3 regions of the Anabaena sp. CCY 0017 genome follow, and region 2 is predicted to be linked to each of the others. Evidence: riboswitches for the same ligand, from Rfam matches in the RefSeq annotation. Region 2 holds a riboswitch; each other region holds the start of a gene.
The links. Region 2 has a riboswitch for cobalamin ahead of cobG (precorrin-3B synthase). Riboswitches for the same ligand answer to the same signal wherever they lie in the genome.
Positions count from the first base shown of each region.

Region 1 (7,972 bases), on a different contig from region 2:
TGTTAAGGCTTTAGGTAAGCGAAACTTGAGGATAATATTAGTCCAAGTGGCTTTTTCTGGTTCTCCTCCTAGTAAGATGCTAAGGACTTGGTTGACGGGTATATTGACTGAACCAAAACCTAAATCTAGTAAAAAGGCGAAGATTAAGGCTGATAGTAAGGTGAGGAAAATTAGATATTGTTTGGTTGATTTTTTATGAGTTAGGAATTTAACGAACCGCCAAGTGCGCCAAGTACGCCAAGAGAAGAAAGAGAGGATTTCACGCATTGTTTAAAATTCGTAGTGAGGACTTTAGTCCTCAAGTTAATTTACGGTAATAAACGAGTTGATGATTGGGTAATAATTCAGGATGAAATATTTTAATTAAATCAGCTAAAACTACATCAGGGTTACTAATACCACCTTCCCAATAGTCGTTTCCTTGATGTTCGTTTAATCGAGCATCATTATTATAAAGGTTGCCTATTTTTACAGCCTGAAAATCACCATAGCGATTATCTGCATTCAATAAATCTGTTAAATTCTGCCAAGCTTGACTAAAATTCAGCCAGTAGTCAGCATTAGCAGCACGTTCTAAGATAATCTCGAAAGATAGGGGAAGGCTACCAGATGTGTTATCATCATTCCACAGATAATTTGCGCCAGCGTCATTGAGATATTTAGCGACATAACTATCACCTCCTGGCATATACCAAGTCCCTTTAAAGTTAAATCCTACAAATACGCTAGGACGTTTATTTATAGACTGAGTTTTTTGAGCAATATCTTTATATTTCCTCGCAATTTCACTAAATATTTTTTCGGCTATTTCTTCCTGATTAAAAAACAAAGCGGTAAATTTCATCCACTCGGTTCTTCCTAGCGGAGAATTTTCCATATATTCCGCATTTATGGCGACTTTTAAGCCAGCATCTACTAATTGCGGATAACTATCTGACTGTGAATTCCCCACAGCATAGGTTGTAATTAAGTCGGGATTTAAATCTAATATCTGCTCAATATTGACATTATTATTTCTCCCCACTTCTGTGATTTTTCCGGTTTTAATTCTCGAAATCACATCAGGTGTATTTATTTGTTTAAAATCACTCACCCCGATGAGTTTATCCACCACTCCTAACTTAGCTAAATGCGGTAAATGAGTCGTCGAAAGAGAGACAATCGAATTTACCGGGACAGTAATTACTTGCGTTTCTAAAAAATCCGGCGGTACTGGTGCGCCACACTGCACTAAAACATATTGAAAACCCGTATTAGCATTCCGCCAAGGATTTTTAACCGTGACAACTTTGTAATGTTTATAATACTCCACATCAAAACCAGTCGCATAATTAACGCTCACTTTTGCGGGAAAATAATCAATATTAGGATTGTATTCTTGATTACAAGCGCTGCTACCCTGGGGAATTGTATTGTTACAAGAGATAATTAAGGTAGCAACTAAGAATAATAGACAGACAAAAAAGTTGAGTTTACGTTGATGATGTTTTATAACTATCATATTCCGGTGCTATTTTTCTGGTTTGTAGTTAGGACTTTGGGGAGCATCCCAATTTAGTAAAAACATAGAAGATTGATGTAAAAAACCTATTAAACCCTCTTACCTTGGCGTTCTTCTCCCTTGGCGCTAGCCTCTCCCTTTGGGAGAAGGGGAGACGCTACGCGAATGCGTCTTTGCGGTTCGTTTTTCCATTCTTCTGTAAGCCAAAATCCCATAAATATAGGACTCATATTTGATTTATGAAACACACCCTACATATACTTAGATTTTTTCAATAATCAAATCGGATTCCTATAGATTGAACTTACAAATTTGGGATGCTCCCGGACTTTGGTGGTTTCAGGAAGGACTAAAGTCCTTACTACAAACAAATATTTACTCTGGGGGATAAGAATATTCCCTCACCTTATTACCCCTCACCAAATGTTCCTCAACAATAATTTCCGCCACATCAGGAGTAACGCGAGTATACCAACTCCTATCCTCAGAATTAAACACCACTGGTCCCAACTTACAAACCTCCAAACAGCCAGAAGTTCTCACTTCAATATCTAAACCAGCTTTTTCCACAGATGCTTTTAAAGCTGTAAAAGTCGGTTCCCACTTCCGAGAAGGAAGACAACGCCCAGAAGTACAAACTGAGATATAAGAACGCTTTAAAGGATTGCGAGTAAATGGTATCGGCTGCTTTCCTAACACATAAATTTCCCGCATTTCCTCATACAGCGCTAACTTAGCTAAATTAGGTTTACCCTCTGGTAATAAATTCTCATCCTCCACAAAAGGATTAGGGAAAAATATCGTCATTACCTCTACATTTGCACCATTCCAAAATTTAATTCCCCAACTTCTGGGATTTCCTTCTGCATTAAAACGACGATAAAAAGCAGCCCGACTAACTTGACGTTTTTGTCTTAATTTCAATGGGGTTTTACACTCTGGTCCCCCTAAACTTGGTTCAATACATAAATGTAAATGCCAACCTTCAGCTGCTACCGTTAAATAACCATCGTAAAGAATACACAATTTAGGTGCAGCAGTAAATTCCAGTTCTAATACACCACCTTCGGCAACATGACCGACTCCTACTTGATGCCAATTTTCCTGAAATAAGGTGTACAGCAATGATGATAAAACATCTGTATTGGCAGGAAAATCTTCATACTCAACTCTACCTCCTGAAAGCAGAGGTTCTGTTGTCATCAGATTTAATGGTGTTACCCAAGGATTAAATTGCGTCATGGTATTTACCAATTTTTACGAAATTTTTCAGAATGTGGATCTTAAACCAACTTGAAAAACTCTACCTGCGTCGGGGAAACCCGCAAAAAGTTGATAGCGTTGGTTGAAAATATTATCTACACTACCACTAAGTACAAGGTTATCACTCAGAGAAATTCGCAGTTTAGTATCAAAGGTAGTATAACCTGACAAAAATTCTGTGTTGGTATTATTTGTGGGATAGCCACTGAGAGAACGCATGAGAAATTCTAAATATAAACCTTGAGCATTTTCATAAGAAATTCCGGCATTTAAACTATTTGCACCTGCGAAGCGTAACTCTTTACCTACTTCCGCAGAATTGCTACTTTCTAATATTTGTGGGTCATTCAGAGTATAATTGGCAAAGGCAAAAATATTCTTGGCTAGTTGCACATTCAAAGCTGCTTCAATTCCTCTGGTACGCACTAAGCCAATATTTTCAAATGAACCTATAGGAACACCAAAGTCAAAAGCAATATTATCCGATATGGTATTTTGAAAAAATGTTAAGCGTAGTAAACCAATATTACCTAGTTTTTGGTCAATACCAATATCATAACTATCACCTTTTTCGGGTCGTAAATTGGGATTCCCCACAAATCTAGCACCTTGACCAAATAAGTTAGATAGCGTAGGTACACGAAAATTTCTGATATAATTGGCTCTCAGGGTGGTAGATTCAGAAACTGCTAGTCTTGCACCGATACTGGGTGATGTAAAGGAACCATTAGCTAAACTGTTAAAATCTTGGCGCAAACCTAAGTTGACACCGAGGTTAGGTGTGATATCTACTTCATATCTAGCAAATAATGCTCCTTGACTAATACTACCGTCATAACTAACTGTTCTAATATTATCAGCAAAATTTAAGGTACTATTATTTGCTGAGACGTTGCGGTAGTCAAAGCCATAAACTAAAATTTGATTGTCGGCAAATTTCCAGCTATGCTGTGTTTGAATACCGTAGGAAGTTTGTCTATTGTCTAGTTGGTTAGTGGGTCTGTCAAAGCGAGTGTTGAGAAAGTCTGTGTAAATCTTTGCTGTTAATAAAGAATCATTTCCTTGACCTAGCTGAGAGTTCCAAGTTAAGTCAGCTAAAACTTGGTCTGTATATTTGCGATTATTAGGAGTTAAGGAATTGAAAAATCCTTGACCAAATTGTGGTTCAGGAATCGCTACTCCTCCTGGTACGCCTTGATTTTTAGCTAAGTATAAAGTAGAAAGAGTTAAGGTGTTTCTATTCCCTAAATCTGCTTCTAATTTGACGTTAAAATTATTAAACAGAACATCATCGTTTTCCCTGGTTCCCTCAAAATTAGCTTCGGGAATGAAAAAAGGAAAATTATTTTGCGCCTGGGTACGGTTATAACCCACAACCCAAGATATATCACCTTGTCTCCCGCTATTTTGAATGGTTTGCTGATTTAATCCATACGCGCCCAGAGTCACTCCCGCTTCGGTGGTAATTTTCTCTGTGGGACGACGAGTAATAATGTTAATTACACCCCCAATAGCATCGGAACCGTACAAGGTAGAACCACCACCTGGTAAAACTTCTACTCTCTCTACATTATTGGTGGTAATTTCCGAAAGGTCAAAACCACCAGAACCCAAATTATTGATTGGTCTCCCGTCGAGTAATATTAAAACTTGTCCGGTGTTAGAACCGCGAATAAATTGACCGCTTAATGCACCAACTCCTGTACCGACTGTACCATCACCTAAGACACCGGGGAGAAATTGCAGGGCTTCTTTGACTGTTCGCGCCCCTCTAGCTTCAATTTCTTCTTGGGTAATTACATACACAGGGCGTGTAGAATCTTCAACTGTGCCATCACGCCGCAAAGGTGAAGAGACTCTTTGATTTAAGAGTTTCTCAATTACAGTCAGTTCAATATCGGGTTCTGGTTCTGGTTCTGAAGCCATAACATATCCTGATGATAAACTACTATAAATTGTGTGCAGAATCAGTAAGTTGATCCCGCATTGCCAAGAAATTTTAGGCATCTAGTTTCTCTGTTTAAGTATGGGTGTGATTTAGACTGCTTGTAGAGTCTAGGACATGAGTTTTTAACCGCCGATAAACGCCGATAAACGCCGATGAATTTCAGGTTGATTAGTTAATTGTTTGCAAATATGCTGGCTGTATTGAGTTACACGACGACAGGATGCCCACTCCAGAAGATTTATCATGTTAAGATGTCTGCCTGGTTTACTTGCAAGGCGCTGTATATCCAAATTCAGCCACAAAAAATTTCCAGTTAAGGGAATACCTGAACTCAGCAAAAATTTATGTGCTGGTGCGTTGCTTTGCACGAAAACGCATCCTACAAAAATTGTGGGTTTAATTCTGTTTTAATAAATACCTGTGCTGACCAAGTTTTTTTGTTCTATACATGATCTGTGCCTCGCAGATAGGTGTTTGCTTGGAAGTTACGTCAGTGGGCATTCTGACTCAGAGACAAAAACAATTATTATCTCTTCACAGCTGCGGGACAGCGCCGGATTTACACCGAACTTTCCCCCGTAATACAGGAGTTACCTGTTACGTCTGATGGATGCTTGCCATAAGAACTGACTTTTTTGATTCAATCATATTACTATAAAAGTGTAAATTTGTACAAAAAAAGTTGCGTTGCCGGAAAGATTAGATACAAAAGGTTGTTACCCAGATGGTAATGATAATGATTATTATTCTGTCTAACTGTTTTGTCAACTGCTAATAGAGGTAATTTGGGCATAAATAGTTAATTTTTATGACTTTTTCAGACTCGCTAAGTCTTGGTCAACAGAAAATTAGAAGAAATTTGACACCAGATGTATAATTAGCGCGTCTCCTCTTGCATTAAAAGATAAAATTAAGACCATCCGGCTTTCTGTACCTAGATAAAGAGCATTATGTGGCAACAAGAAAAAAAAGATAGTGCGATAGTCAGTCTGGCATTATTACTGTCCTTAGCTACTAGCCCTATGGCAGTACATTTGTTCGTGCCGACACCAGTGCTGGCACAATCTGCCACTGACGCTGACTCTTTTCCACTACCGACAAGTGTGGAAGATGGAACTACGGTGCGGATTGATGGTTCTATGAATTTGGCTGCAATCAACCAAAGTTTAAAACAAGGTTTTGAGCAAGAGTTTTCGGGGGCTAATGTAGAAGTTGCCAGCAATGGTGCTGATGTGGCTATATCAGCTTTAATAGATGGTACTGTTGATCTAGTTGCGATCGCCCGTGGTTTGACTCCAGATGAACAAGCCCAAGGTCTGGTACAATTACCATTTCAACGAGAAAATATTGCCATCATAGTTAGTACAGATAATCCTTTTCAGGGTGGTTTAACTGATCAACAATTCGCCGACATCTTCCGGGGAAAGATTACAGATTGGTCAGAAATAGGCGCATCTGAAGGTACAATTCGATTCATTGACCGCCCTGAAACGAGCGATACCCGCAATACATTTCGCACTTATCCAGCTTTTACCGGGGCTGAATTTGCCACAGGCTCTAATGCTACCCAGATAGAGGAGGATAACACTGCCGAAATTGTCAAGCAATTAGGCAATGACGGCATTAGCTATGCAATGGCTCATCAAGTGTCGCAATTGTCAAATGTGCGCGTGATTCCCATCAATGATATTTTGCCAGATAATCCGAATTATCCCTATTCCCAGCCTTTAGTTTATGCTTACAGGCAGAATCCTAGCCCCAATGTAGCCAATTTCCTCGGTTTTACCCTCGCAGTACCAGGACAGCAAGCTATAGAAACAGGTAGAGCCGCAGCAGCCGCAGCCATCGCCCAGGGAGAAGTACAAACAGCACCCGCCAATACCCAAACTGTATCAGAGGAACAGCAATCTCCAGAAACTAATCTTGAAGATATACCTCTGTGGTGGCTTTTGTTACCTATATCCGTGATAGTTGTCTTACTAATGTGGCTTATCCGGTCACGCATCTGGGCAACTGAGGCTCAAAATAAAACCACAGATGCAAATCTCAAGGAATCTATGGAAAATGAAGTGGCAATAGATAATATAAGTATTGATACTCCTGTGAGTGAACCTTTCCCTGAAATGCCGTCCAATGATGACGCTTTAACAGCAGGAGCAGTAGCAGCTATGGGTGAACACCTGGAAGAAAAATCACCTCTTAAAACTAATGACGAGAGTAATTCTACAGAAACAGAGTCTTTTGATAATCCTGATTCACTCTGGGATATAGAAGCACCAGCAGCCGTAGTCAATACTCCATACCCTCAATTACCAGATGTACCTCAAGTTGTCTCTGAAGAGTTACCTCTTTCAGAAGTGGTATCTGAGGCGGAAAATAGCGAAATTAAAGACTTTGGTGACGAAATAGCAGAACAGCCCCAAGTAGAACCAGATTTAGGTTTAATTGAGGATATCTTCTCAACGGAAACTACAGACTTAGCTGGTAATATGGCGACAGCAGATAATCTTTGGTCTGAGAACGATGATGATATCTTTGCAACTGAAACTACGGATTTAGGTGGTGATATTGCTCCAGAATACAATGTTTCGTCTCAGCACGATGATGATGATGACACAATGGTGTTCAGTAATTGTGATGAGACTATCTTACCGCCATCGGATGAAAAAATATCAGAAAATGTGGTCATTTCACATCCATCACTCCCAGATATTACGGAAGATATATTAAATGTGGTAGCAGATGCAGCTGAACCCGGCAATAATTTGTCAGAGGAAATAGATATTTTTGCAGATAGTGCAACTTTTGAAGGCACAGGTCTGGAAAATGAGCGGGAAGTGCTAAGTGATATAACAGAGCCTACGTGGTTTGATGTAGATGGGGAGCAAAGTCTTGTTCTCAAGTATCGCAATGCTGAATGGGCTTATGCGACTTGGTTCATTGGTGAAAGTTGTCAGCAAGCATTAGAAAATAACGGCATCTCTCAATTAGCGCTGCGGTTGTATGATGTGACAGATTTAGACTTGAGTTATCAAACTCCCCAATTTGTAGAAGAGTATGAAATTGACTCAGGGATAGAACTTTACGTCGCCATTCCCCACAGTGATCATGATTATATAGCCGAAATCGGTTATGTCACCGAAGGCGATCGCTGGGTAATAATTACCCGTTCCCAAAGAATTCGCGTCTTTGCTACACCCGTGGAAGATACCACAGAAGACCCCGTAAATCTCGATGGGGAACAAAGTATTGTTCTCAAG
Region 1 covers NZ_CAWUDG010000008.1:172,352-180,323, forward strand. The annotation lists gene ACM0OW_RS12740 (iron chelate uptake ABC transporter family permease subunit) at 1-267, opposite strand, end outside; gene ACM0OW_RS12745 (ABC transporter substrate-binding protein) at 299-1,501, opposite strand; gene ACM0OW_RS12750 (hypothetical protein) at 1,591-1,731, opposite strand; gene ACM0OW_RS12755 ((2Fe-2S) ferredoxin domain-containing protein) at 1,877-2,743, opposite strand; gene ACM0OW_RS12760 (TonB-dependent receptor) at 2,771-4,771, opposite strand; gene ACM0OW_RS12765 (hypothetical protein) at 4,835-5,080, opposite strand; cobalamin riboswitch at 5,187-5,335, opposite strand; gene ACM0OW_RS12770 (DUF4912 domain-containing protein) at 5,663-7,972, shown strand, end outside.
Region 1: another riboswitch for cobalamin. It lies ahead of ACM0OW_RS12765 (hypothetical protein); the one in region 2 lies ahead of cobG (precorrin-3B synthase).

Region 2 (7,972 bases):
TCGACTTGGAATTTCTGAAAGAAGACCTGATTAAATTGCTTAATTCTATGCAAATAGGAACCCAAAGGATTCGGGAAATTGTGTTATCTCTACGAAGTTTTTCTCGTTTAGATGAAGCCGAGTTTAAACAGGTAAATATTCACGATGGTATTAATAGTACTTTGATGATTCTGCAAAATCGCCTGAAATCCAAACCAAATCATCCAGAGATATTAGTTATCAAGGAGTATGGTAATTTGCCTACAATTGAATGCTATCCTGGACAACTCAATCAGGTCTTTATGAACATTTTAAGTAATGCTCTTGATGCTGTGGAAGAAGAGTTTGTTGGCGAAGGAGGACAAATTCGTATTACTACTGAAGTTGTGAATACAAACACAGTAGCAATCCGTATTGCAGATAATGGTCGAGGAATTCCCGAAAAAACATTAGAAAAAGTATTTGATCCTTTCTTTACTACTAAAGATGTGGGTAAAGGTACAGGATTAGGACTATCTATTAGTTATCAGATTATAGTAGATAAACATCATGGAAAGTTATCTTGTAATTCCATTCCTGGACAAGGTGCAGAATTTTTAATTGAAATTCCTATTAGTCAGTAATTATAGCAAAGTGCTGAGTGCTGAGTGCTGAGTAGAAACCAAGTAGGGGTGGGTTTATTCAAATAATATTGGTAATTGAACATATCTGTAAACCCGCCCCTACATCAAGGCTTTCAGTAATTAAAAAGCTCTGCTAAAACTTTCGCGAACCGGGTATGACTGCGCTTAGAGCCATAGTGTAGCGTAGGCTTAGATTTGTTGAATGTACTGTCTTGGTGTATAAACGGAAATGCTGCCATCACTACGCTGAATTGTTCGGGTTTGGCTGGAACCAATTAGAATAACTGTTCGCATATCGGCTGAATCTGCTGTTAATTGGTCAAGTTTGATTACCTTCACCATCTGCCCTGGTCTGCCAATGTTTCTGGCTAATACTACTGGGGTGTCTGGTGTTCTATATTTCAGCAAAATATTTTTCGCTGCTTCTAGTTGCCAAGTGCGCTCTGTGGACACGGGATTATAAAAGGCGATCGCAAAATCAGCTTCAGCAGCTCCAGCAATTCGTTGTTCAATAATTGACCAAGGTTTTAAAATATCAGACAGGGAAATCGCGCAGAAGTCATGTCCTAAAGGCGCACCAATAACCGCCGCCGCCGCTTGCATCGCTGATATCCCTGGTGCAACATGAATGTCTATACTATCCCATTCCGGTTTGGGGTTGCGATTCCTACGGAGCGCTGCGCTATCGCATACCTCAAATACAGCCGCAGCCATTGCATATATCCCAGGATCACCAGAAGATACTACGGCTACATACCGCCCTTGTGCTGCCAAATCCAGCGCCATTGTTGCCCGTGCAATTTCTTCACGGTTGTCGGACTCATGCAGTTGTTTACCATCAGCGAGAGAACCAATTAAATTTATGTATGTTTTGTAACCCACTAAATCAGTTGCAGATTTGAGTATTTCTTTCACCTCTGGAGACATCCACTGTGAACCACCTGGCCCAGTGCCAATAATGGCTAACCGCCCCTGTGCTTGACCTATGGTGCTGGGGTCTATGGGTTTGGGCGCAATGGCGATCGCTAGGTGGGAAGATGAGGAGGATAAGGGAGACGAACCAGTGGCGTTGATGGCTATGGCTTGGGCTGGGCTATAACCTTGTGCTGTCAAATTTTCTAGTTTATCTGAGGTAAAGAAGCGTGTAGGTACTTTAAAGGCGTTAGCAATGGCTTTTAAGCTGGGATTATTCGCCATGTTGATAGGTGCAAATATTCCAGCTACTGATGCGGGGGCAAGTTCGGCATCTGCTAACAATTGTTGTACTAAAGCTAGATCAACAGTATCACTGATGGCGTTCGCGGAGCGTGCGTTCAGCGCAATCGCTATAGTTGCTGGGTGATAAACCAGGCGGTCGGGTGCAGGAGTGACTAATTGTTCTGTAACCTGAATAGTTAAATCGCCGTTGGGGTCTATCGGTAGTTGACTATTACTCAACCAAGGTGCTGAACCTTCAAGCTTGACTTGCGCCCCAGCTAATAAATCTGAGATAAATTTCTTCGCGTCATCTGGATTGGCTAAATGATATCCAGGAGGAGGAGATAATAGCGCTGTGCGGAAACGGATATCACCTGTTGTAGTGATTGCAGGTTTAACATCAAGTTCCTCAGCAATGCGTCGCGCCAAATCATTCACGCCATTCAGTCCACCCAAAAGCGGAACCACAGCACTTCCATCTTCAGCTACAGCTAATACTGGCGGTTCCTGTTTTTTATCAGAAAGCATTGGTGCGATGGTTCTAATCAGAATGCCAGCAGCACAAATACCAATTAACGGTGTTCCCTCTGCGAATAACTCGCGCACTGTATCACCGAAGTTAGTGAAAGTGACATCAACACCAGATGTGCGTCCTGCCAAACCGTATAATGTCGCCCCTGGCAGGACATCGATGATTTTTCGGGCTACTGGTACACTGTTTTGACCCAGTACCACAACGGCAGGTACAATCTTTGTGATCATTTAATTAGATATTTTGTAAAATTTGATATCCTTTCAAATCAAACCACATATAGACACAGATAATCTTTCGTGTATGGCTAGGTAATTTAAGCCTGTGGTTTTTCAAATAAATACGAATCATAACTAGAAGTTGTTATTAAACCTATAGTCGATTTTTGGTTGGGATGATAATCATTGAGAAATAGGGTACTTGATCGGGATCAACTTCATCCAGGGGTACAATTCTCTGCTGTGTCATTGTTGCCCTCTCAATATACAATGCTCGTGATGCCAATCCTAATTGATGTAAAACATTTCGCACTTTGGTAAAATGGCGACCTAGTTTCATTATCGCCGCCGCATCGGTTGCTAGTAAGTGCGTAGTCAATTCTTCTGCCGGCATGGGGGCAGGTAAAACGGTCATAATATCGTTGTAATAAGTGAATGGTACACCCAAGGCTACAGGACAAGCCATAAGTGAAGAAACTCCTGGTACAACTTCGGTTTTGTAGTGTTCAGATAAACGGGTGAAAACATACATGAAAGAACCGTAAAAAAACGGATCACCCTCACACAACACCACTACATCCCTTCCTGCTGCTAGATGTTCGGCTATTGGTGCAACTTCTTTGTCATAAATCAAATTGGCCGTTTCTGGTTCTAAGGCGCGGGGGAGGTGAAACAGCACTTCGATTTGATTCCCGGTGAGATATTGGGAAACGATCGCTCGCGCTATACTTTCTTTATCTACTGCTGACTGATAAGCTACCACAGGGGCAGCCTGTAATAGTCGCAGTGCTTTCAATGTCAATAGTTCGGGATCACCTGGCCCTACGCCAATTCCATAGAGACGGCCTTTGATTTGCATGATTATTCTTCCTCTGTTGCTAGGGCATTAACTGCTGCGGCGGCGATCGCACTGCCACCACGCCGACCATGTAATGTTAAAAATGGTACACCTTTGCTATTTGCTGCCAATGCTGCTTTTGATTCTGCCGCACCCACAAATCCTACGGGGAAACCTAAAATTAGCGCTGGTTTCAGCACTCCTTCTTCCAGCATTTCTAATAACCGAAATAATGCTGTCGGTGCATTTCCAACTGCTACCACTGCCCCTTCTAAGTGCAATCGCCACAACTCCACCGCAGCAGCTGATCTCGTATTACCCAAACGTTTAGCTAACGCTGGTACTTCCACATCATAAAGAGTGCAAATAACTTGATTGTTTGCAGGTAGTCTCTTTCTCGTAATACCTTCGGCAACCATTCGGCAATCACACAAAATCGGCGCACCTGCTGCTAGTGCTGCGCGTCCAGTCTGTACTGCCGTTGATGAATATCCCAAGTCATTGACGATATCAGTCATTCCACAGGCATGAATCAGGCGTACAGCCACTTTTGCTACATCTGGCGGCAGCACATCTAGGTTGGCTTCTGCTCTGATAATGGCAAAGGATTTACTGTAAATTTCGTTAGCATCTCGGATGTAGTCAGACATGGGAAAATAGTGAATGGTGAATGGTGAATGGTAATGGCTATGCCACGCAAGTTAACAGAAATAACCCTAACTCACTGGGGAGAATAACGGCTGTAATTGGGCAATTCCATATCTATTAACAAATTCTCCAAAGGATTCATCAGGATTTCGGCATTGAATTTTATAAACTTGTAACATCTGCCCTAACAATACAGGTAGTTCGGCCACTGTGACATATTGATAGAGTTGACGACCAAATTTTTGGTTGCTGTCACCTATGGCTTCGCTACGCCAGCTATCACCAACATAAATATGATAAGCTTCCAAGGTTCCATGTTCTGATTCTAGACTGACACCGAGCAAGGTAATATCACTATGACTATGTTGGGCGCAAGATTTTTCGCAGCCGCTAAAGTGAATATTAACTGGGTGATTCAGACTAACATGAGTTTCGAGATATTTTGCTAATGCTAAAGCATCACCTTTAGTATCTGTGGCAGATGCTGCACAACCTTTATTACCAGAACAGGCAACTAATGCAGTATTGATATTACTTGCCGATATATCTAATTTTAGAGCAGCGATTTCACTCTTGACATCGGTAAGCGATCGCTGTGGAATATCAGTCAGGAGTAAATTTTGCCAAGGAGTTAGCCTCAGAGTCCCGCTACCGAATTTTTGGGCTAAATCAGCTAAACCCCGGATTTGCTGACTCTCTAGCCTACCTAACGGTAAAACCACGCCAATATAAAATAAGCCTGGCTGACGCTGGGGATGAATGCCGATATGTTGATAGTTAGATTTTGAATTTTTTTCGAGACTGGTTTTATTCAACTGTCGCTGAGGGGTGAGGTTAAAACCTAGACGTTGTTCAACTTCTTGCAGATAATTTTCACAACCTAAGTTATTTAACAGCTCTCGCAAACGCAGCTTGCGCCGACTGTTAGGGTCAGTATAATTGAGATAAATATCTGCTAAAGCTGCCAAAAGTGGCAAACATAACTCTGGTAATAAGACAATTCCCATATCAACGGGTGGTTTTCCCTTGACACCGACGCTGAGACATAGCCGAAAATAAACTTTCCCGTCAATTAAGACAGCAGCAAACATGATATCGTTGAGGCGATCGCACACCGAAACTTTACCACCACTATCAAAGCAAACGCTAAATTTTGCTGATAGTCCTGATAGCTGAGGATGTGCGGCGATATAATTTTCCCAGTCTTGCACAAAGGGACGAGTATCAATTAATTCTTGGGGATCAATACCAGCAGTGGGGCTGGTCATAATATTCCGAATGTGGTCAACAGCAAAATTGCGAGAACCGATACCGATATTTTGTAAATGCTTGAGAACTGCTGGATTTATTCCCGAACGCAGTTCCCTGATTTGGAGGTTGGCGCGATTGGTAACATCAACATAACCGCCCCCGTAATTCTCTGCTATATCTGCGATTGCATGACACTGTTGACTATCCAGAATTCCACCTGGTATTCTGATGCGAGATAATATCCCATCTTGGGCGGCTGTATCATAAAACAAACCAGGACATAAGGCAAAACCGGACAGCAAAACTGTAACTCCTTCCCTGTGCGACGCAGGCAGTAGATAGTGAGTGTGTCTTTAATACACTGCTATGGTTGGCATTCTGACTTGGCAAGTAAAAAACTCAATGCTCTGTTTTGGCCTTCCCATTACAGCTGCGGCACAGTCCCGGAATTTCACCGGAGTTTCCCAACTCTTAGCTTTATTAATTTAACATGATCAGGTATTCAGCTCGCTGGATGCTGCATATTTTTAATATTCAGTTAAATATATCACTTGATATATTTGGAGAATTTATTGACAAACCAGAGATTAAGCCTGTGACATTTTTTGGGCTAATTACGCAAAATTCTACTAATTTTATTGTACTAAATCAACTAAGGTGTCACACTGGAACCGGACTACACAGGAAACTAAGCATCCCCGATAATGCTCGGATGTGAATACAGATAGTGTGATGTTGCTAGAACCAGGTTCTAATATGCGTTTCACCTTGCAAACTTGCATTTTATTCTTGCAATAGGCAATAATGCGATCGCCTGCTTTGACATCCAACGCTTTAATTTTCAATTAATACCAACCTAATTGTGAAATTTCATTAACCCAAGTAAATATATATTTCTATATTTTACCTGTTCAACAGTTGTAATGCTTACTCATTATAACACACGAGTAAAAGTTATAAACATCAAACTTGGGAGTGTTGAGTTAAAACCTGATTAATAGATTAGAATAACTGCTCTTAATCGCAGTCAAAGCCGCAATATCTAGTTAAATTATTACAGCTTCTATGACACGGAAATGGCTATCGATTGTGGGGATTGGTGAAGATGGGTTACAGGGTTTAAGTGCGATCGCTCGTTCTCTAGTAGACCAAGCTGAAGTGATTGTCGGAGGCGATCGCCATTTAGCCATGTTCCCACCAGATGACCCACGTCAGAAAATAGCCTGGACATCTCCCATTAGCACCTCCATAGCCGACATTATCCGTCGTCGGGGTGAATCAATCTGTGTATTAGCCAGTGGCGACCCCTGCTGTTATGGTATCGGTGTCACCATTACCCGACAAATTCCCCTAGAGGAAATTACGATTATTCCTGCACCGTCTACCTTCAGCCTCGCCTGTGCCAAACTGGGATGGTCTTTCACTGATATAGAAACCTTGAGTTTGTGCGGTCGTCCAGCTTCTTTACTCCAGGCTTATATCTATCCCCAGGCTAAACTGTTGATTTTGAGTGAAGGAAAAGACACCCCCGCAATTGTTGCCGAAATCTTGACAAATCGTGGTTATGGTGGTAGCAAAATTACAGTTTTAGAACATCTGGGCGGTATTCATGAGAGAATTGTCGAAGGTACAGCCGCAGATTGGCATGAAACAGAAATTGCACCGTTGAATGCGATCGCACTGGAATGTATTGCTGATGCTGGGGTAATACCTTTACCCAGATTACCAGGATTGCCAGATCATGCCTATCATCATGATGGACAGTTAACTAAGAGTGAAGTGAGGGCGGTGACTTTAGCAAAATTAGCTCCCACTCCCGGACAGCTACTATGGGATGTCGGCGCGGGTTGTGGTTCAATTTCTATCGAATGGATGCGGACTCATTCTCGATGTCAGGCGATCGCTATTGAACAGAATTCCTCTAGACTGGGGTACATAGCCGATAACGCAGCAGCTTTAGGAACTCCCCACTTAAAAATTATTAGCGGTAAAGCACCATCAATTTTGAAAGATTTACCCACACCCGACGCTATATTTATTGGTGGTGGAGTTACAGCAGCAGGGCTTTTTGATATCTGTTGGAAAGTACTGCGTCCGGGTGGGCGGTTAGTGGCTAATGTTGTGACTGTGGAGGGTGAGCAAACTTTATTTAAATGGTATAACCAAGTTGGTGGTAGTTTAACTCGTATTGCTATGCAAAGAGCAGAACCTATTGGTAAGTTTTTAGGTTGGCGGGCTATGTCACCTGTTACTCAATGGATGGTGATTAAGGATTGAAACGCAAAGGCACGCGGAGGTCTTTAAATTTCTGTATCTTTGTAAAGTTCTGTTATGGTCGCCTCGAAATCTATGCTATACATATCTGTCGGCATGACCGATTGAGCCTGATTTGAGGTTTGTTGAATCTCAAAGACAAGTGTAAGTAAGTCGGCGTAAAAATTTCCATGTATGTCGTTGCGAACGTAACAAAGTGGAGTGAAGCAATCACAAGGGTCTTGGGTTTTTTACATTCTATTACATAAACCTTGTCCATCATGAAAAGTGGAGTTTTTGTCATTGCGACGTAACGAAGCAATCTCACCATCTTGACTAAAAACTACAGTTCTCAAAGTAGACAAGGTTTAGTTAGATTTATTTGTGCCGACTTACTTCTCTGGTTTAAAACAGTGAATGATGCCTGCGGGCA
Region 2 covers NZ_CAWUDG010000001.1:676-8,647, reverse strand. The annotation lists gene ACM0OW_RS00045 (PAS domain S-box protein) at 1-602, shown strand, start outside; gene cobJ (precorrin-3B C(17)-methyltransferase) at 792-2,561, opposite strand; gene ACM0OW_RS00035 (precorrin-2 C(20)-methyltransferase) at 2,704-3,408, opposite strand; gene ACM0OW_RS00030 (precorrin-8X methylmutase) at 3,411-4,037, opposite strand; gene cobG (precorrin-3B synthase) at 4,104-5,588, opposite strand; cobalamin riboswitch at 5,637-5,794, opposite strand; gene ACM0OW_RS00020 (hypothetical protein) at 5,922-6,131, opposite strand; gene cbiE (precorrin-6y C5,15-methyltransferase (decarboxylating) subunit CbiE) at 6,352-7,563, shown strand; gene ACM0OW_RS00010 (hypothetical protein) at 7,932-7,972, opposite strand, start outside.

Region 3 (7,972 bases), on a different contig from region 2:
TTCCCATTGGTACGATTTGCTGCAAAACTCGCCAATTAGTCACTTGATCAGGACATTCAATTACTAATGTCATTGCATTAGCAAGGGTTGTGACATACCAGCGACAATTAGACAGCAGGTTTTGAATAGTGCGATCGCACCCTTCATAAAAATACCTACTAATAGAATACTCTAATTGTTGACGCAGTATAATATCTGCCGATGTCGGCTGCTTAGGACGAGAATCATCACTATTAAAATAAAAATTATTGTTCGCCATCTCTCTTTATGATCCTAGTTATTTGCCAATAGCCATCCCATAGAGAACATCTTTATCGGTTTGTAATAATTCTTGGGTTTCATCATCGTAAAAAGCACCAATTCCACTACAATCAATTCCCAAATAATTACTCACCAAATAAATTCTTTGTCCGAAAAAACCAGCTAATTGCATAGCGGTTTGATAATTGATATAGTTAGATACAAAGAACAAAGTTACAGCACAATCTCTCGCGATCGCTTGATTCACGCATAAGTAACCCGTCCGTTCCCCGAAATTACCTGCTTTTAGCAGATGCGTACCTTGATATAATCCCGGCGATATCCCCTCAACTCGATGCACAACAGAGTAAATTTCTATTTCCTCAAAATTTTCTGTAGGTATCGATTGTGCAATTTGTCGCCAGATATATAAATAGTCTTCTTGAGAAATAAACTGCTTCCGGAAACGTCTAATGGAACGTCTATTCCAAACAGCTTGATAAAATTTATCCTGATCAAAGTTAAACTGTGGCTGTACTAGTGGCTGTGTTGCACTTTGCTGTACAGATGTTAGTTCATAGCTATGTTCAATAAATTCATTAGCTTCAAAATAATCTGTCCCACAGACAAAAGGAACCTTTAGCCTTAAACGTCTGACTGGCTTTTCTTGCACCTCACCAGAGATTACCCCCGCAGTGATAAACTCTTTATTTTCAAAGCCTAAAACTGCATTGAGAGCAAGTTTATCAAAATCAAAAATCAGTTGTATATCTTTGTTATGCAAATAGGCTGATGCTGCGATCGCACCTAAATGATGACCGCTATCTAAAAAGCAATATCTCAGGCTTCTATCCTGATATTTCCAGCTAGACCTATAATAAACGCAACTAATTAAAAAGATGTACCCCTTGATACTTTTCCCCGGTATAATATAACTTTCTAACCCATCATCAATTAATTCGTAAATGAGAGTTAGACAATTATTCTCAACTTCCAGATGATATATCCCATCTATCATTCCCGACATCCCGCGCACTTGGACATACACTTCTGTCGGATATAAAGCCCCTGCTGAGGGATTTACTCGGAGTTTATAGGGTACATCTTTATAAGCTTTTTTCAGCGTAACTGCACTGGTTAACCAAATAAACGAATGCAGAGGATTATTGACATTTAATTTCACCCGCCGATAAAACTTGGGATAAACTTTAAATGCAGTTGGCTGGGTTGAAGCATCTACATAATTGGGATTAATCTGTACAGATAAGTAAGAATGCTTGGTTGCATCGTGGTAAGCTGTCTTTAAATTCTTACTTTGAGGCATTTCTGAGTAATCCTAAAATCTCGATATTGCTAGCGAAATCTATCGCTTTATAGTCGTCTAAATTTCTGATATCCAAATTAGGATTGTGTTGTAAAAGTAATTTAGCCACACCTGTTTTTCCTGCTGATGCTGCATACATTAAGACAGTTGCGCCGTTATCATTTTGATTATTAATGTTAATTCTTGCAGCTAGAAGTAAGCTAATTAACTCATAATGATTGCCGAAACAAGCAAACCATAAAGCATTATTCCGATCATGGTTTTTAGCATTAATATTTGCCCCCAAATCAATTAATTCTTTGACAACTGCATAAACTCCTTCTCTGGTAGCTTTCATCAAAGCCGTATCACCATTTTCACCTTGTTGATTTAAATTTTGGGTATTATAGCCGTTTGCGAGCAGCCATTGCTTGGTGACTTCACTCATTTTTTGCTTTTTGATCTGATTCATAACTCATCCTTGATATTTCTAAATTGACTCAGCAATGTGAATAGTAGGGATAGCCTACTATTTATAAATAAAAAATTATGGCATTCCTAATGATGGGAGTCGTTAAAAACTCTAGCTAGGAGATTAATTGGTAGCTTGAAACACCCCATGACCTCAGTCTGGCATTTATTTGTACCTAAATAAATTAGGTTAAATTTAGAAGAATATTTACGCAGATTTTCGCTATCTTATTCTTGCACCTATCTTAATTTCTGCCTAATTTTTAACTGAACAAAAATTAAAATAGAAATGTCGGAAATAATCTATAATCGCTTTTTCTTGAAGATTAGGTTCAAGAGCAACAATTTAGCTTATTTATATATTATCATTCTGATAACTTTAAATTATGAATCATTTATAAAGATTCCAAGACATCTTAGAGTTGATTTGCAAAAGGAAACTTAAAAATGCAGCTAAAGCTACACTTCAGTTTTAAAATATAATAAATTAGACATCTAGTGAAAATAAAATAAGGGTTATCTGGAACCTTTGTAGAGACGTTCCATGAAACGTCTCTACATTCTTTGTCGGAGATGTTTATTAGACATTAAGCAAATTTAGATATGCTTTTTAACACATCCTCGTAGGTAAAATACCAATACGGTTTAGTTAAACAAGCAAACTTTTTGTCAAGTACACAGTAATTTAGCTTACCTACTGTTATCAGTGTTGTTACTCCTAGACCAGTTTCTATGAATTTTATAATTCATAATGTCATAAATTTGACGAAAGTATGATAGATTCTCATATATCCGGTTCTAATAGAAATCAGCTATTAGAGGTAAGGGGGAAAGTCTGGTGTAAATCCGGCACTGTCCCGCAGCTGTAAACCAATTTTAGAGTTTTAATTTGAGATATAAGATTGCATCGAACAGTCTAAAATCCCCAAGTTGAAATTTAAAACTGCGTAAGTCAGAATACCCGCCGATATAAAAGTAACTTTAGCTAAAATCTACGAGGCATAGATGACAGCAGAACATACAATATTTGTTTGCACCACTTGTGCGAGTAAGTGGGAAGATGGTAAGCGTGTGGGCGAAAGTGGCGGAGAGCAGTTGCTCAAACACTTACAAGCACATTATCCCAATTGGGAATTGAACACAGAATTTATTCTTCAGCCAGTGAACTGCATGAGCGCTTGCGATCGCTCTTGTGTGGTATCCTTTGCTGCATATAATAAATCTACATATCTTTTTGGTGATATTTCTCCTGATTTGTCACCCGCAGCAGTTGCTGGAGTATTCGAGTGTGCGAGTAAATATTATGCTCACCCAGAAGGTTTATTACCGTGGAGTGAACGCCCAGAACCATTGAAGAAAGGAATTTTGGCAAGAATTCCAGCAGTATCTACGCCCTCTCTGATAAAATCTCCAGAAAAAGAACTCTGTAATTAAAAATACCAGATTTCCAAACTAATTAGGCGATCGCATCTCATATCTTCCTCTTTGCGTCTGGTGCGCCTCTGCGTGAGACAGCAGGCGAAATTTGGTATTTGATCAGAATAATGTGATTAAATACCAATACCTTCGCCAAGCTGACCTTAACCCTAAATGCAAAAATCAAAGTCAATTAAGATTTCCAAAGCAACACGCTACCAAAATGCAGCCATAGATTACTATATGGGACTCACAGGTTCCTCCTATCTACATTATGGCTATTGGGAAGTAATACCAAATATTGATGAAGAATTGACCATAACTCAGCTGCGTACAGCACAAGAAGCCTATACAACTAAACTGTTTAGTTTCATCCCTGAAGGAACCAAATCTGTACTGGATGTAGGCTGTGGTATTGGTGGTAATGCAAAATTACTATGGGAACGTGGACTGAGTGTTGAAGGACTAGCACCCGATGCAATCCAAGAAGAGAAATTTATTCAAAATACTAACGGTAAAATACCTTTCTACTTAACGACATTTGAAGAATTTCAGACTTCACATTCCTATGATTTAGTTCTATTTAGTGAAAGTAGCCAATATATGGCTGTGGAAGATTTAGCCCAAGGTGCTGCGCGTTTACTTAATAGTGGTAGTTACTTACTAATAGCAGATATGATGCGCTTGGATGCCGAATACAAAGAAGGAATTTTTTCTAACTGTCATGTTGCTGATGACCTCCACGCAGCTTTAGAAAAGGCTGGATTTAAATTAATTAAAAGTGAAGATATTTCTCAATCAATTGCACCAACAATTGACTTATGTCTGAGTAATTTTCGGACTTTTGGATTAACCACATTTAAATATATTGCTGATGTTGTTAAAATAGCAGTTCCACCTATATATAAAATAGGAAGTTGGGCTTTTAAACGTTGGTTAGAGAAACCAATTGCCGAGGGTCTAGCTGCACGAGAAATTTTTGATAATCATCTTTGTTACCAAATTCAACTTTGGCAGTTATAAAAAGTTTTGAGACGTGATAAATCGCGTCTGAACAAGAGAGTGACGTGATAAATCGCGTCTGTACAAGCAAGTGCGGAGTAAAGGTTTGAAAAGGTGATTAACTTGAAGATGCGGTGGCTGAGGAGTTATCATCCAGACATTGTTCAGGAAATAATATCACCTTTTTTAAGTTTGATCGCACGAGTATATCAGGAGTCAACCACTCATGAAATTTTGCCACTTCCCACATTCACAGCCACTGCATAGCATTTTGTCTGTATCTATTTTTCGAGTCCGCCAGAGTTTTGCCGCCAAATATAATTGCTTGACTGGGGTAGCTGTCGCTTTAGTTATTTCTATCCCAACTTTAGCCTCAGCCGCACCTTTGCGAGTCGGGGTAGCTGGTTCGGCTCCTTTCGTGGTTAGCAAAGATCCAGAAACGAATGGCATTAGTGTGGAAGTTTGGGCAGAAGTAGCTCGATCTCAAAATATAGAGTATGAATTAATACCTCAATCCAGCGTTGCCAATGCCCTAGACGTTGTAGAACAGGGAGACTTGGATTTATTGATAGGCCCTATCACAATTACTGCTCAACGCCTACAAAAAGTTGATTTTACCCAACCTTATTTTTCTACAGAAATTGCCGTCTTAACAACATCTGAAGACCCCAGTATTTGGAGCCGGGTTAAACCTTTTTTTGAGACTGCGGTGTTAACTTCTTTGGGCGTATTAGTTATTCTGATGTTCGTCGTCGGGAATTTGGTGTGGTTAGCGGAACGAAATAAAAATAGTGAACAATTCCCCAAAAATTATCTTCAGGGAGTGGGTAACGGGATGTGGTTTGCACTGGTAACATTAACTACAGTGGGGTATGGCGATCGCGCACCTGTTACCCGTCTCGGTCGTTTCATCGCTGGGACTTGGATGGTATTGGCTTTAGTCACAGTTTCTTCCTTAACAGCCGGACTAGCTTCCGCCATAACCATCGCTTTGTCTGGTGATTCTACTGAACGATTTACCAGTCCTTCCAGCCTGCAAAATGCCAGATTAGCAACCGTCAAAGGCTCATCCAGTGTTGAGGTAGTGCAGAACTATAGTAATCGAGTTCAAGAAGTCGCCACTCTAGCAGATGCTGTAAAACTATTATCTGCCAAATCAGCAGATGCAGTAGTATTCGACCGTCCCGCGATGGAATATTATCTCACGCAAAATCCCGAATTGAACGTAAAATTAACTAACTTGTCTTTGGGAACCGAGCTTTATGGGTTTGTTTTACCCATCGATAGTCCTTTAACAAAAGACCTCAACATTGAATTGCGACTAATGTCTGAAAATGGCTCTTTAAAAGACATTGCTAATCGCTGGCTCAGTTATATATCAGAAGATACTAAAAATTCTGCAATATAGCAATTCCAAATAAAAAATATCCCCGAATTCTCAAAGAATTCGGGGATCTAAACCTCCTTAGAGGTTAAAGCAATACTCTACACAAGATATGGTTCTTGGTGAGTCTTAATTGTGCAATTAGAACGGGGATAAGTAACGCAAAGTAAAGCGAAACCTTTATCCATTTGCTCATCATCTAAAAAGATTTGATCAGATTGATCAATTTCACCTTCAACGACTTTTCCCACACAACTAGAGCAAGAACCTGAATGACAAGAGAAAGGTAACTCAAGACCATTTTCTTCTGCTGCGTCTACAATGGTAGTCTCTTCATCAACTTCAATTGTGGTGTCGAGGTCTTGCTTTTTGTTGATTAATCTAACTTGATAGGTAGCCATTTTCCGATTCTCCTCAAAATTTATACGATCAGATTGATTTCACGAAGTTTATGAGTTTCTGTTACTTAGTGAACTCCAAACTTCGAGAAGCAGCGCGGAAGAGGACACTGCATTGATGGGGTTCCTCCGGCTGTAGGCGAACGCAAGTAGTATCGGCTTACGAACTTGCGATTTTTTCCAAACCCGTAAATTAGCAAGTGTCCATCATTTCTACGGGAAACTTTGAAAGCTCAATTACGAATTACGAATTACGAATTACGAATTCACAACACTACTAGCTGCAAGGTACACCAGTGGGTGTGCCATCATCTGTTTTGAATGACTTTCCGCAACCGCAGGTATCACTTGCATTAGGGTTAGTGAACTTAAAGCCACTTTCCATCACCCCTTCTACAAAATCGACCACAACCCCGTCCAATAACGGCGCACTTTTAGCATCAACGTAAATCAACACATTACCTTGTTGAATTACCAAATCATCTGGTTGTGGTTTGCTAGTGACATCAATTCCATATTCATAGCCATTGCAACCACCATCTTTTACAGATATACGGATGCCTTTTGAAGCGTCATTATTGTCAGAGGAAGAACCTCTGATAAATGCCCGCAGACGAAACTCTGCTTTTTCTGTTAGACTAACAGCCATTACGTCTCCTGATGTGTCGCGATGAAGTTTTATTGAATGCAGGTGTCAGTTATCAAATGACTAATGACTACTTTGTACAATTACTGGTAGGTTCCATTGATGGGGGTTGTCCGTATCTCCAGGGTGCAGTGTTACCACATACGGGACAAGCGCGATCGCGTTGAGAACGACGCTTGGCAAATTCCATCCGATTCAAGTCAATTGTTAATAACTGCGATAACAGAGGTTGACTGAATCCAGTGATCAGCTTAATCGCCTCCAACGCTGTCAGACAAGCAAGTGTCCCAGAGACAGCGCCCAGAACAGAGAAAGCACGTCTATCCCATTCCGGCTTTTCTGGAAACAGACAGGATAAACAAGGAGTCACACCAGGAATAATCGTAGTCAGGTAAGCCTCCATCCCGTCCATTGCAGCCTCCACCATCGGTTTACGCCAACGGACACAAGCTGCATTCAGCAAGTCGCGTTCCGTAAAATTATGGGCGCAATCCAACGCCATATCAGCCGATTGTACTAAGGAGTCTACATTTTCAGCAGTGACATAATCATGAACTACATCAACCTTGATATCAGGATTGATAGCTTCCAGAGTTTCTTTAGCTTTGAATACCCTGGGTTTACCTACCCAATCATCAGTCATTAAAATCTGACGGTTCATGTCATCCAATCGCAAGTCACCACCCCGGACTAAGATTAGTCGCCCAACGCCCGCTACTGCTAAGTAAAGCGCCGCCGTACCGCCTAATCCCCCCACACCTGTAACTAAAACTGTCGCTGACTTCAGGCGTTTCTGAGCTAGTTCGCCAAAATTTGGGAGCATCATTTGGCGACTATAGCGTTCTAATTCGGTAGGCGTTAGGTTGATCAATTTTTACCTCCTAATCAGAAGTGATTTCTGTCAGCGTAACTACATTCTTCGGCTTATCATTAAACACTTTGAACAGCTTTTCTTCATAAGCTGTTGATTCCAAGAAAAGGTCATGAGCTTTTTGCAAAGCTAACGAATATTGCTGGAGTATTTCTGCTGAAGTCAAACCATGAGCATTATCATCAACTTCTGCCATAAATTGCGAAAATTTCTTCAAAATATGCAGACGATTGACATTCAC
Region 3 covers NZ_CAWUDG010000003.1:68,760-76,731, forward strand. The annotation lists gene ACM0OW_RS04760 (hypothetical protein) at 1-259, opposite strand, end outside; gene ACM0OW_RS04765 (SagB/ThcOx family dehydrogenase) at 278-1,564, opposite strand; gene ACM0OW_RS04770 (ankyrin repeat domain-containing protein) at 1,551-2,015, opposite strand; cobalamin riboswitch at 2,791-2,998, shown strand; gene ACM0OW_RS04775 (DUF1636 domain-containing protein) at 3,020-3,448, shown strand; gene ACM0OW_RS04780 (class I SAM-dependent methyltransferase) at 3,605-4,453, shown strand; gene ACM0OW_RS04785 (transporter substrate-binding domain-containing protein) at 4,704-5,840, shown strand; gene ACM0OW_RS04790 (2Fe-2S iron-sulfur cluster-binding protein) at 5,918-6,217, opposite strand; gene ACM0OW_RS04795 (HesB/IscA family protein) at 6,492-6,863, opposite strand; gene ACM0OW_RS04800 (HesA/MoeB/ThiF family protein) at 6,931-7,731, opposite strand; gene nifW (nitrogenase-stabilizing/protective protein NifW) at 7,742-7,972, opposite strand, start outside.
Region 3: another riboswitch for cobalamin. It lies ahead of ACM0OW_RS04775 (DUF1636 domain-containing protein); the one in region 2 lies ahead of cobG (precorrin-3B synthase).